2 regions of the Methylophaga frappieri genome follow, and region 2 is predicted to be linked to the other one. Evidence: predicted binding sites of a transcription regulator. Region 2 holds the regulator's gene; the other holds the start of a gene.
The links. The regulator PhoB, encoded in region 2, activates phosphate uptake and scavenging genes when phosphate is short. The targets are predictions, from matches to a motif close to GNNTGTCATAAAACTGTCANAT.
Positions count from the first base shown of each region.

Region 1: the regulator PhoB is predicted to act here: its motif matches at 3,907-3,928, upstream of ppk1 (polyphosphate kinase 1).

Region 1 is NC_017856.1:16,047-22,496, forward strand. It holds gene Q7C_RS00085 (class I SAM-dependent methyltransferase) at 1-3, opposite strand, end outside; gene Q7C_RS00090 (DUF445 domain-containing protein) at 3-740, opposite strand; gene Q7C_RS00095 (hypothetical protein) at 725-1,009, opposite strand; gene Q7C_RS00100 (M18 family aminopeptidase) at 1,030-2,322, opposite strand; gene Q7C_RS00105 (hypothetical protein) at 2,389-2,838, opposite strand; gene Q7C_RS00110 (hypothetical protein) at 2,866-3,297, opposite strand; gene Q7C_RS00115 (YcgN family cysteine cluster protein) at 3,287-3,760, opposite strand; gene ppk1 (polyphosphate kinase 1) at 3,950-6,031, shown strand; gene Q7C_RS00125 (ParA family protein) at 6,031-6,450, shown strand, end outside.
Region 2 is NC_017856.1:1,823,492-1,829,941, forward strand. It holds gene Q7C_RS08740 (ABC transporter permease subunit) at 1-571, opposite strand, end outside; gene Q7C_RS08745 (PstS family phosphate ABC transporter substrate-binding protein) at 738-1,694, opposite strand; gene phoR (phosphate regulon sensor histidine kinase PhoR) at 1,840-3,129, opposite strand; gene phoB (phosphate regulon transcriptional regulator PhoB) at 3,145-3,834, opposite strand; gene Q7C_RS08760 (inorganic phosphate transporter) at 4,012-5,661, opposite strand; gene dsbD (protein-disulfide reductase DsbD) at 5,797-6,450, shown strand, end outside.

The DNA of each region.
Region 1 (6,450 bases), 890 kb from region 2:
CATCAGATCATGAAGCTACTGATTAAGCCTATTATGCCGCCAAAAAAACCACCCCAGACGACTAACCAGCCAAGGTGCGCATGAATCATTTTCTTGATGATGTCCTTAACCATGTCGGGGGTCAGTTCAGCAAGTCTGGCATCAACAATGTGTGCCACTTGTTGCTTTAGGGCTGGTGCTTGTGTGGCGTATGCCAATTGATCATGAACCGCTTGTTGAACGGCATCACTTTGCGCAATATCAATAAATGCCAATTGCATTTTATCAATAAAAGGCTGTTTCAACGGCGCCAACGCCTGCTCCCCGCCGAACATGGTTAACATGCCACCAAACGACGACGCCTTGATAGTCTCGGTTAGAGAGTCCCAGGCAGGTGTTAAATCGGCATGTTCAATGATCTTTTTGAAATCAATGGTTTGCGGATCCAGCTGCAATGTGCGGCTAAATCGGGACAAATGAGCCTCAGAAAAGAACTGCTGCATCAACAGATCTGCAATCGCCTGTCTAAAAGCCGCAAATTTCAGCATGATAACCCCGGAACCATATAATCCAGGGACGCGTTCGAATAACATATGGACAGCCAGCCAGTTGGTGACTGCCCCAGCGAGTGCAAATAAGCCTGTCATCATCACGGGTAACTGCCAGGCTGCCGGCAAGAACCAGCCTAAAGCGATTAACAATAGCGCAAGAAGATTGGTGATCAGGCTTTTGCTTAACATACCAATTAGTTGTTTAGCCAACCGGATAAAGCCGTCACGATTTGTTGTGCCTGATCGCGACTGGAAATATTAAATTTTGAGCGTTGGCCGTATTCACCGTTACGTTTCTGATAGCGGCGAATGGTGTATTTATCGGGGCCGAATTCACCCGTTTTACGATCCAGATCCTGATAGCGAAACAGGATGGTTGTCCAAGCGCCTTTGCTAAGTACCACCTTGTCCAACTCCTTAACAGTCATGAGCTCACCCTCATGATAGCTGACGGTCAGTTCTTCAACTGATTCTGACATAGTTAAATTATCCTTATGATTTAATTAAAAAAGTAGTTAAGTGCAGAATAGAGATAATAGGGATCTTGACTGCCTGCTAACTCTCGAATTGAATGCATGGCAAAAGTGGGAACACCGATATCAATCGTACGTATGCCGATTTGGCCGGCGGTTAATGGGCCGATTGTGCTGCCACAGGCCATATCTGTGCGAACAACAAAATCCTGAACGGGTACGTCAGCCTGCTGGCAAAGGTGACGAAACATGGCCGCAGTTTCACTATTTGTGGCATAACGCTGATTAGCATTGGTTTTGATGACCGGCCCCCTGTTCAGGAGTGGACCGTGTGCTGCATCATGTCTATCAGCATAATTCGGATGAATTGCGTGGGCATTATCCGCCGAGATCAGCCAGGAATTCGCGATCATCCGGGCGTATTGCTCCGGTGTTTGAGTTAAACGCTGTAACACCGATTGCAGGAAATTCCCCTGTGCGCCAGATGCTGACATACTGCCAACCTCTTCATGGTCATTGCATACCAGCATGGCAGGACGATTTGATGCTGTTAATAATGCTTGCAGACCGGTGTAGCAACTTAACAGGTTATCCAGCCGGGCGGCACTGATAAAGTCGTTGTTGAGACCGGTAAAGCCAGCTGGCTGGGTATCGTACAACGCAATTTCGTAATCCATGACTGTGCCGATGGGATGATCCGCATGTTCCGTACGGATTTGTTGTTCCAGCAACGCACGAAAATCAGGCTGCTCGCCCGGCTCCGTATGCATAATAATTGGCGGCAAGTGTTGCTGTGGATTAATACTCCGGTTTTGATTCGCCTCCCTGTCCAAATGAATTGCCAGGCTCGGTATGACCGCCAGTGGTTTCTGGAAATTGATCAGAACGTGTTGTAACTGGCCCTTTTGATCGAGATAACTGACCCGCCCAGCCATTGATAAATCACGATCAAACCAAGGATTCAATAAAGCACCGCCATAGACTTCTACGCCAAGCTGCCAAAGTTGTTGGCTAACATTTTCTGGACGGGGTTTGACTTTCAGGCAAGGACTGTCGGTATGTGCGCCCAATAACCGCACCCCCTGCTCTGCCAGATTACACGCTTCAGGCAACGTGAACGCGATGAGTGAAGAGCCATTGCGGATGATGTAGTAACGCCCGGCAGCCAGCGTTCCCCAAGCGGCTTGTTCCGATAAAGGTTTAAAGCCTTGCTTGCCTAATTCAGCGACCAGTGACTGGACGGCGTGAAAAGGCGTTGGGGACGCGTCCAGAAAAGAAAATAAATTTTGGTTAAAAGTCGTGCTGTTGTCTACCATCATATGCTCAATGAAACCCGTTTGTCAGGGCGCACAGTGTAACGATTTTTCAGAGAAATCACAGTGCATTCAATCATCTTGAATAACTTGACCACGATAAATCCGTTTGCTTTTTGTTGCTGGCTTAAGACTGGAATCTGGTTGTGGCTTGGTATCGATAGCGACGGCAAACTTCTGACCCCGATAAACACGTTGTTGCATTTCAGGCTGGGGAGCATCAATGGGCTGACGTCGAATACCGAGACGACTAAAAATATCTTGCTCCGCTGCGATGTTAGCCCGGCTGCTGAGAGGCATTTGTAATGCACTATTAAATTGACAGGCCTGAATAGTCAGCTTTGGCAGCATATCGGCGACGTCCGCACCTCTGGTGGTACCGCAGGACATAGCCACAATTCGGCCCTTATCAAAGACGACATGACATGCCTTATTATCAGTTGTAGTTAAAAATAATGTGCCCGAATCCCCTTCAGCACAGTGACGGAGAATAATGCAGAATAATTCGGTTGTTTCCAGCATAAAGCCCCTTTACCAAAAAATGGCGATTCAGGATTCCTCATCGGCTTCATTGCACTCTTTTTTACGCAGACGCTTTGCCAATCCACCATGTAATCGGCATCTATCGGCGAGCGCCCCCATTCCCCAAGCTTCAGGTGGTCGAATTGCCACGCTGCGTTTACAGAGTTTGCCACCGGGTAAACGTGCTCCGCAAGCGGGACGATAGCGTTTTACTTTTTCCCAGCCTTCCAACGTTTGATGTGCTTTGCGAATTGCTTTGACATCACGGGCTGAAAGCTGGTCTTGAATGACAGGTTGCGTGGTCTGATCTGTTTGCCGCCACCAATAGCGAACTACGGGTACCGGCAGCCCAAAGCGGCGGGCTAGATCATCCGGTTTTCTGAAAATTTCTCGTTCGAGCAGAAAGATCGCGGCCGCTTCTAGGCGTGCCGTAAAGTCACGGCTTTGTTCAGGTGTCATGCGGGTAATGGGGTTTACGAAGGGCAATGACCTCTTCGGTAATATCGTCAACTTGATGTTCAGGAATCGCTACATCTCGAATCGAAATCCCCGCTCTGACCACGGATTGTGGATCGCCACTGACTAACGGGTGCCAATTTGGTAAAGGCTCGCCTTCTGCTAGCAAACGATAAGCGCAGGTATCCGGCAACCAATCGAAATAATGGGCATTGGCGATACCAAGTTCAATGCATTCTGGCACCCGTTGTTGACGATTTGGATAATCACTGCAGCGGCAGGTATCAATATCGAGCAAATTACACGCCGCACGCGTGTAATACATTCGACCATCTTGCTCATCTTCCAGCTTTTGTAAGCAACAGCGACCGCAGCCATCACACAAGGATTCCCACTCATCGTGGCTCATTTGGCTCAGACGTTTATGTTTCCAGAATTCGGTGGATGTTTTATGCTGGGCGGACATGGCAAAGACTCTTTCACATTTGGCATTGCTTGGATTCGTGGTGTTCATTCAATACGCCGCGTTATGATGTCCGGATGATTTGGCTGCACCCCGAAACCAGCTTGCACAAGATAGCAGATATTCCTATTCGACAACACCAAATGGTAGGTCGTCACAAATCTGTCATTAAAGGATCTTAGACTTCTCCACATGGAAAATTCAATTGATTTAAGTAGCCCCGAACTATTCTTGAACCGCGAAATCAGTTTGCTGGAATTTAACTGGCGGGTTTTGCAGCAAGCACTTGATCCGAATGTGCCTTTGCTGGAGCGGCTCAACTATTTGTGTATTTCCAGTACCAATCTGGATGAATTTTTTGAAGTTCGAGTTGCCGGCCTGATTCAGCAACTGGAAATTGGCGATCCTTACCTTGAGGCGGATCAAATCAGTGCGCAGGAAGTATTGAGGCTAATCAGTGCACGTGCCCATGAGCTTGTTGAAGAGCAGTACACGGTATTGAATGAAGTGCTACTTCCGGAACTGGAAGTTCAAGGCATTCGCGTACTGCCCCGGGCAATGTGGACGGAACAACATAATGCGTGGCTGGAAAAATATTTTCAGGAAGAAATTTTGCCAATCTTGAGTCCAATCGGACTCGATTCTGCCCACCCTTTCCCACGCTTACTTAATAAAAGCTTGAATTTCATTGTGTCATTGGTCGGCAAAGACGCCTTTGGACGGGATCGAGGGTATGCGATTTTGCAGGCACCGCGCGCGCTGCCACGCGTGATCCAACTACCGGCAGAGTTAAGTGATTCCGGCCAGTATCACTTTGTCTTTTTGTCATCCATTATTCACGCGTTTGCTGAGGATTTATTCTTTGGCATGAAGGTCAAGGGCTGCTATCAGTTTCGGGTTACCCGCAATAGTGATTTAGCCATTGATACTGAAGAAACCAGTGACTTGCTGGCCACCATTGCGGATGAATTAACCCATCGCAATTATGGTGATGAGGTTCGTCTGGAAATTGCGCATAACTGCCCGGAAGACATGGTAAATTTCCTGCGTGAACAATGTGGGATGCATCAGGATAACGTCTACCTGGTCAATGGGCCGGTTAACTTGAGTCGTATTCAGGCATTGCACTCGCTGGTTGAACGCCCGGATATGAAGTTCAAACCGTTCACACAAGGTCGTGCCAGAGGCATGACATCAGATGCGGACTTGTTTGCCAGCATCAAAAAACATGATCATTTGCTGCATCACCCCTTTGAATCTTTCGGCCCGATTGTGGATTTAATCAAACAGGCGGCGGCAGATAGTAGCGTTCTGGCAATTAAACAAACGCTTTATCGAACCGGCGCCAGTTCACCAATTGTTGATGCATTAGTGGCTGCGGCACATGCTGGCAAGGAAGTGACGGTAGTGGTAGAGCTACGCGCCCGCTTTGATGAAGAAGCCAATGTGGCATTGGCTGCCAAATTGCAGGAAGCCGGCGCCCATGTGGTTTACGGCATTGTTGGCTACAAAACACATGCCAAAATGTTGTTGATATTACGCAGAGAAAACAATAAGTTACGCCGTTATGTGCACCTTGGTACCGGTAATTATCATCGTAGCACTTCGCGAGTATATACCGATTACGGCCTGTTAACGTCGGATAAGCAGATCGGTGAAGATGTGAATAATTTATTTATTCAACTGACCAGCTTGGGTAAGGTGCCGGGCATGCACAAGTTACTGCATGCCCCTTTCACACTGCATGAAAGACTGTTGAATAAAATTGATCGAGAAATTGACCATGCGATTCAAGGCAAACCAGCCCGAATTATCATCAAGGTAAACTCGGTGGTAGAACCTGAAATGGTACAAGCGTTTTACCGGGCATCGATGGCTGGTGTGAGGGTTGATCTGATTGTGCGTGGTATTTGTACTCTCAAACCTGGGGTTGAAGGTATTTCTGATAATATTCACGTGCGCAGTATTATTGGTCGTTTTCTTGAGCATACGCGTGTTTATTATTTTGAAAATGATGGCCAGCCTGAAGTCTGGTGTGCCAGTGCAGATTTGATGAAACGAAATTTGCTGCGCCGTGTGGAAACGGCTTTTCCCGTTGAGTCAAACAAATTACGGCAACGCATCATTGAGGATCTGCTGCTCTATCTGGCCGATAACAGTCAAGCATGGATCTTATCGCAAGATGGTCGTTATAAACGTGCAGATACTCCAGAGGATGGTGAAAAAATTGCAGCGCAGTCACGCTTGCTGGAGCAAATGGCCGCCCAATTTTAATGAATAAGCTGGCTTTTTTTAATCTCAAGGGCGGTGTAGGTAAAACGACCTCTGCCGTGAATATCGCATGGCATGCGGCGCAGGATGGCATTCCAACATTGCTCTGGGATCTTGATCCGCAAGGTGCCGCAAGCTGGTTGCTGCACCGTAAAGCAAAATCTAAAAGTGAACCCAAGAAAGTCCTGGCAGGTAAAACGGCAATAGGTGAACTGGTCAAGGCTACCGATTATCCTAATCTGGATATTATCCCTGCCGATTTTTCTTTTCGTGAATTTGATGTCTTATTGTCAGACATCACAGATAAGCAAAATGCGGTAGACAAATTACTGGCGCCATTCAGTGAGCGTTATGCTCTGATAATTCTGGATTGTCCGCCGAGCTTTTCGACATTAAGTGAACAAATATTTGATACGGCGGAT
Region 2 (6,450 bases):
ATTGCGCCGTTAAAATTGACAGCGCCTGCCCAGCCGGATCCACAGAAACCGGGGTGTCGCCTAGTGGATAACGAATTTCGGGTGAGATCAGCCGTGTTGTGCCCTCCGGGTAGCTGATATTGAATGCTTCCTGAAACAACAAAGCCTGACCATCACTAAAGCCATAGCTAAATACACCGGTATGCTGACTGCCTGCAGCGAAGCTGACTATCGTGGCATTCTCAGGGAGAGGTAATTCAGGACTTTGCAGCAACGCCCCACTATGGGCATCAAAAAAACGAAGTTCACCATTCATCGTCAGCGATAAGGCGACTTCATTATATTCATCAAGGGTCAAGTGACTGTAGTTATCGGCAGGTTGTGTAAACTGCTGCTCTGAACGCACATCAGCGCCACCAAACAGTGGGATCACCACATACAGTAAGTAAAAGAAAATCAATACGATGGCCACAATCACCATCAGACCACCCGAGGTGACCATCCATTTTGCCAGTCGATCTTTTAATTGACGGTAGTGTCGGCGACGCCGTGCGACCGATGAATCTGGCGCAGGCAAGATGCTGTCTGACATTGTTTTTTGCGACATAAGACGATAATCACTCAAATTAAAGCTAACTTGCCTATGGGGGCAGCCAGGACACTGCTAAGGCATCTGAACCAGCAAATACCTTAACACTGACCCGGAATAAAATACCCCGCCCAAGCGAAGCTCGGGCGGGGCACCGGTTATCTATGATCTATTTCAGCATATCGCGATATTTTTTAGCGACTTTTTCTGGCAAAGGAACGTAACCGTCTTTCACCACCACTTCCTGGCCCACTTTTGACAGAATCATTTTCATGAATTCACGGTCAATAGGTGACATACCTTCGTTAGGGGCTTTATTAACATAGACCCAAAGAAAACGTGACAGCGGGAATGAACCATCTGCGGCATTTTCTGCGGTCGCGTCAATAAATGGCTGGCCCGCTTCTTTGGCTAACGGGACAGTTTTAACGCCTGAGGTTTTGTAGCCAATGCCGGAGTAACCAATACCGTTTGGAGACTTGGTGACACCTTGCACGACTGACGCCGAGCCGGGTTGCTCATTGACACTGTTTTTAAAGTCACCTTTGCATAATGCATTGTCTTTGAAGTAACCGTAAGTGCCCGACACAGAATTACGCCCGTACAACTGAATACTACCTAGATCCGCCACACCTACTTGTGACCAGTTGGTAATATCTTCGTTATAACCACATTTGCGCGTCGCTGAAAAAATGGCATCGACCTGCGCCATCGTCAGCCCTTCAATGGGGTTATCTTTGTGCGCGAACACAGCAAGTGCATCGATAGCAACTGGAATCGCCGTTGGTTTGTATCCATATTTCTTTTCAAACGCCGCTTCCTCGCCATCTTTCATCTTACGGCTCATTGGACCAACATTTGAAGTACCTTCAGTCAAGGCAGGAGGTGCCGTTGATGAACCAGCCGCCTGAATCTGAATGGTCACATTTGGGTATTCACGTTTGAATTCTTCTGCCCATAAGGTCATCAGATTAGCCAGTGTATCGGAGCCCACACTGGACAAACTGCCAGAAACGCCACTGGTTTTTTCGTAGGTCGGCAAATTGGGATCAACATCTGCAAAGGTGGTCGCAGAAAAAGCCATTGCCAGCGCCGCGCCGAGCCGAGCGATTTTTTTGGTGAACATACTGGGTTGAACTCCCTAGGTTAAATGAAAACGTTTCAACGCTGTCTACGCTGAACTCCTGAGGCAGTATCACGACAAACTGTGACAAGGGTATGAAATCTATATTTCAATTTTATGACATGCACCGGTAACCGGCCTAACGCCGCTACACATCGATTTTGTCCATCAAACTATTATTAGTGAACACACAGCGAAAACGGGTTCCCACCCCCAATTCACTATCAATGACCAATTCGGCTTGATGTCGTTGTAAAACGTGTTTGACGATAGCCAGCCCCAATCCAGTCCCCCCCGTTTCCCGGGCACGACCACTATCAACTCGATAAAAACGTTCTGTGAGTCTTTCTAAATGATGTTGGGCAATGCCCTCACCTGCATCCTGTACTTCAATAATGCCGCCAGCATTCTCAACTGACCAACGCACTGTGATAGCAGTCTCTGCCGGGGTGTACTTGACCGCGTTATATACCAGGTTGGACACCGCACTTCGGAGTTCATCGGTATCGGCTAGCAACCACTTTTTAGAGTCACAGTGCAGCGTAATCTGATGGTTTCGAAAATGTTCTAGTCGCTGGGCATCAGCAACAATACTGCTTAATAATTTGGCCACATCGGTTGGGCGCTGCTGTAACGGTTTTTCACCGGTTTCCAGTTGAGACAGTGCCAGCAAATCCTTAATCATGTAATGCATTCGCTGGGTCTGTCCCTGCATCACCGGCAATGCTTGTCGCCACATTTCTGGCTCACTTTCTACTGTAAAGCTCTCCAGATAACCTCGCAACACCGTCAATGGCGTGCGTAACTCGTGTGAAACATTGGCGACAAAGTCACGCCGCATACGTTGCAACTTAATCGTTTGCGTAATATCTCGCGCGATCAGTAAGCGATCTTTGTTCGAATAATTGACCAGCTTCAGCTCTAATTGCATGACCGGATTTTCCGGTGAGACGACATTGGCAAGGCCATTTTGATTTTGCGGATCATCCAGCAATTGCTGGAAAGCCGGATCTCGAATCAGGTTATTTACCCGCACTCCCGCATCACGCGGCCAGTGAATACCCAATAGCAGGCGAGCGGATTGATTGGCCCAATCCACTTGGCCAAACTCGCCTAGCACAACAATAGCATCGGGTAAGGCAGCAGACGCATTTTGAAACCGTTTCAAATAAGCTGCGAGCTTTTTTTTGCGGCTGCTACTTTGGCCACGCATTCGCTCAATACTGCGACAGACTTCGTCAATCACTCCTTCACTCGACGGTGGCAGGTTTTTCTTTGGCTTTTGTAACCACTTCAGGAGTTTATGCCATTTGGCTTGCAGCCAGAGCAAATAAACCAGGGTGGCCAGAAATAAAAAGGTCATCATGTGACCCAAAATCAGCCCCAAAAAACCCGCTAGACTGATCAGCGTGATCAGGCGCCAGTAATCCCATGACATCCTAACGTGGCTCGCTTAATCGGCAGAAAAACGGTAGCCCACACCACGCACGGTTTGTATCAGCGCATCATGTTCCGTGGGTTCGAGCGCCTTGCGTAACCGGCGAATATGAACATCAACCGTGCGCTCTTCAATATAAACCGTATCGCCCCAGACAAAATCCAGTAATTGAGAACGATTATATGCCCGGTCAGGATTTTTCATGAAAAAGTGCAATAGCCGAAACTCGGTTGGCCCCAAGTCGACTCGCGAGCTATTCACCGTGACGCGGTGGCTTTTTGTATCCAGCACCAGGGTGCCTGATTGTAATTTCTGTCCATCATCATCTGGGGTACGACAGCGGCGCAACACAGCTTTAATCCGAGCGACCAGCTCTGGTGGCGAAAATGGCTTATTAATATAGTCATCAGCCCCAACACTCAGGCCTTTGACCATATCTTCGCTTTCACCTTTAGCGGTCAGCATAATGACAGGGATCGATGACCAGAATTCATTCGCCCGCAGCCGACGGATAAACTCAATACCATCAATACCTGGCAGCATCCAGTCCAACAGAATCATGTCGGGTTGCTGATTTTTCAGCCATTCCAGGCCCTGCTCAGCATCTCGCGTGGGTTCGCAATTAAAACCTGCCTGCTTGAGGCTAAAACTGAGCATATCTCGGATCGCTGCATCATCCTCAACCAGCAAGACGGTCGTTGCCATATATAGTCCATCCTAATATTAGGGTTTGGGCAAAGCTTACCGAGCAAATATGACAATTTGATAACAAGACGGCAAACCACCCAGTCTTTATGTGTACTCTGTCATAAAATCGTCATTTTTAAACGGGTTAAGCGTTATCTTGTTTCGTCAGATAATGACATGGGATGACGATGCGACTTAAACCATAATGCCGCGAATCATGTAAAACACCATCGCCGCAATAACGGCTGCAGATGGCACGGTAATCACCCATGCCGTGACGATTTTTTTCACCATATCACGTTTAACAAACAACGTTTTCTGTTCTTTCTTCAACACCTTTTTGGCTTTTTTGATGGCCTCTTCCTCTTCATCAATCAGCCGGTATAGTTCTGTAATACGCTGATATTCATCGACACTCTTGCCGCTTTTGCTTTGCAGACTTTTCAGCTCCTTACGTAATGCATTGAGTTGCTTTTTTTCATCTTTCAGATCGGTTTTTTCCTGACGAATCGTATTTTCCAGCTTATTGGAATCATCTAGCCACTCGCGGAGAAACCCCACGCCAAATACGCCACCAATGGCGACGTGTGTGGTAGAGATTGGCAAACCCAACTGACTGGCAATAATCACTGTCATCGCGGCAGCCATGGCAATGGCATACGCACGCATTTGATCCAGCTCGGTGATCTCCCCTCCCACGGTCCGAATCAGACGTGGCCCATAAAGACCTAATCCCAAGGCAATACCCAGTGCCCCCACGGCCATAACCCAAAAGGGGATACCAGTCTCGGCCGAAATGCCACCGGTCATAATGGCATCATTAATCGCAGCCAGTGGCCCGATTGCATTCGCCACATCGTTGGCGCCATGAGCAAAACTCAGTAAGGCAGCGGCGAAAATCAAGGGAATGGTAAATAACGTATTAACACTGTGTCGATCATTATTCATCTGCGGCAATTTATGGCGAATGTTACGTTTCACCAAGGCAAAAACCAGTACCGCCGCAACCAATCCCGCCAGCGCGGCGCCAACAAACCCCGGTTTACTGCTCGCCTCAATACTGACCAGCGGCAACCAGTTCAATGCCCCAACAAAACTCCCCCAGACTTTCGATAAGCCTTTTAAAATCAAATAAGTCACGAAAGCCCAGGCCATCACGGCAACATAAACCGGGACCCATTTATGGGACGCACCGATTTTATCGTCACGAAAAATGATGGTTTTTTTTATCGCCAGCAAAAAGCCCGCCGCTATCAATCCGCCCATCAGTGGCGAGACAATCCATGAGCTGACAATCGCGATCATGGTTCCCCAGTCAACGATAGTAAAGCCGGCAGCCGCAATCCCCGCCCCCATGACACCGCCAACAATTGAGTGGGTGGTAGAAACAGGTGCACCAGCAAAAGTGGCCAAATTTAACCACAATGCGGCAGCCAATAAAGCCGCCATCATAGCCCAGACAAACTCATCGGTATTTTGACCAAAGCCTTCGATATCAATAATGCCGTTTTTAATGGTTGAGACCACTTCACCACCGGCGATAAATGCCCCTGACGCCTCAAAAACCATCGCTATCAGAATGGCCCCCCCCATCGTTAACGCACGGGAACCGACCGCTGGCCCCACATTGTTGGCCACATCATTGGCCCCAATATTCATTGCCATATAGGCACCAAACACCGCAGCAATGGCAAGAAACAGATTATTAGGAACACCACCACTGGTCGCAAAGCTGAACGCCAGTACTGCTGCCAAAAAGAATAAGGCCGCGCCAATTCTGGTTATTTCCGCATGACTTTTTTTGTAGGCCTGTTTTTCGATCTTGTGAATGGTTTTAATTTCCACACGTCACCCGTTTGCCGTAAAAATTCCGCCAATTATTACAGTTTAAAGACAACATGGCACCCCACTCCGATCTTCATGCAACCCTGCCCTGTTACAATTGTCTGTGATTACGGGACTTAGCTGGCTTACAAAAAAATGAGACGTTTTTTCTGGATTTTTTTATTGCTATCGCTGACTGCGCCGACGCAGGCGCGTGAAAGCATTCTAGAACAATTGGGATTTGGCGATCGCAATGCGCCGCCAACCGTTGATGAAGCTTTTCGCTTCAGTGCTGAAATCAGCGATGCAAACACCATTCTGCTTGGTTGGCAGATTGCGGAAGGCAATTACCTCTATAAAAATAAAATTGCCGCCCAACTTGACGCTGACAATGCAGACGTCACACTCGCTGATTTACCTCTGCCAGAGGGAGAAAACAAAGACGATGCCTATTTCGGCCTGACCGAAGTTTATCATCATGATCTGCTTCTCGATGTGCCGGTAACACGCCCACCAGAAGCACAATCGGTCATGCTGGCAGTGACTTATCAGGGGTGTTCAGAAACATTCGGTATTTGTTATCCACCGGAAACAAAAGTGATTTCATTGCAGTTGCCTGTGCTGACGACACGTCAAACCGCCAGCAAACCGGAAGCGACGGTGGCTGCTTCTGGCTCTCAGCCTGTGCCTGACCAACAAACATTGGCTGACAAGCTAGCGACGAACAATCTGCCGCAGATCCTGCTGGCATTTCTGGGGCTGGGTTTATTGTTGTCATTGACCCCCTGTGTTTTCCCGATGATCCCTATC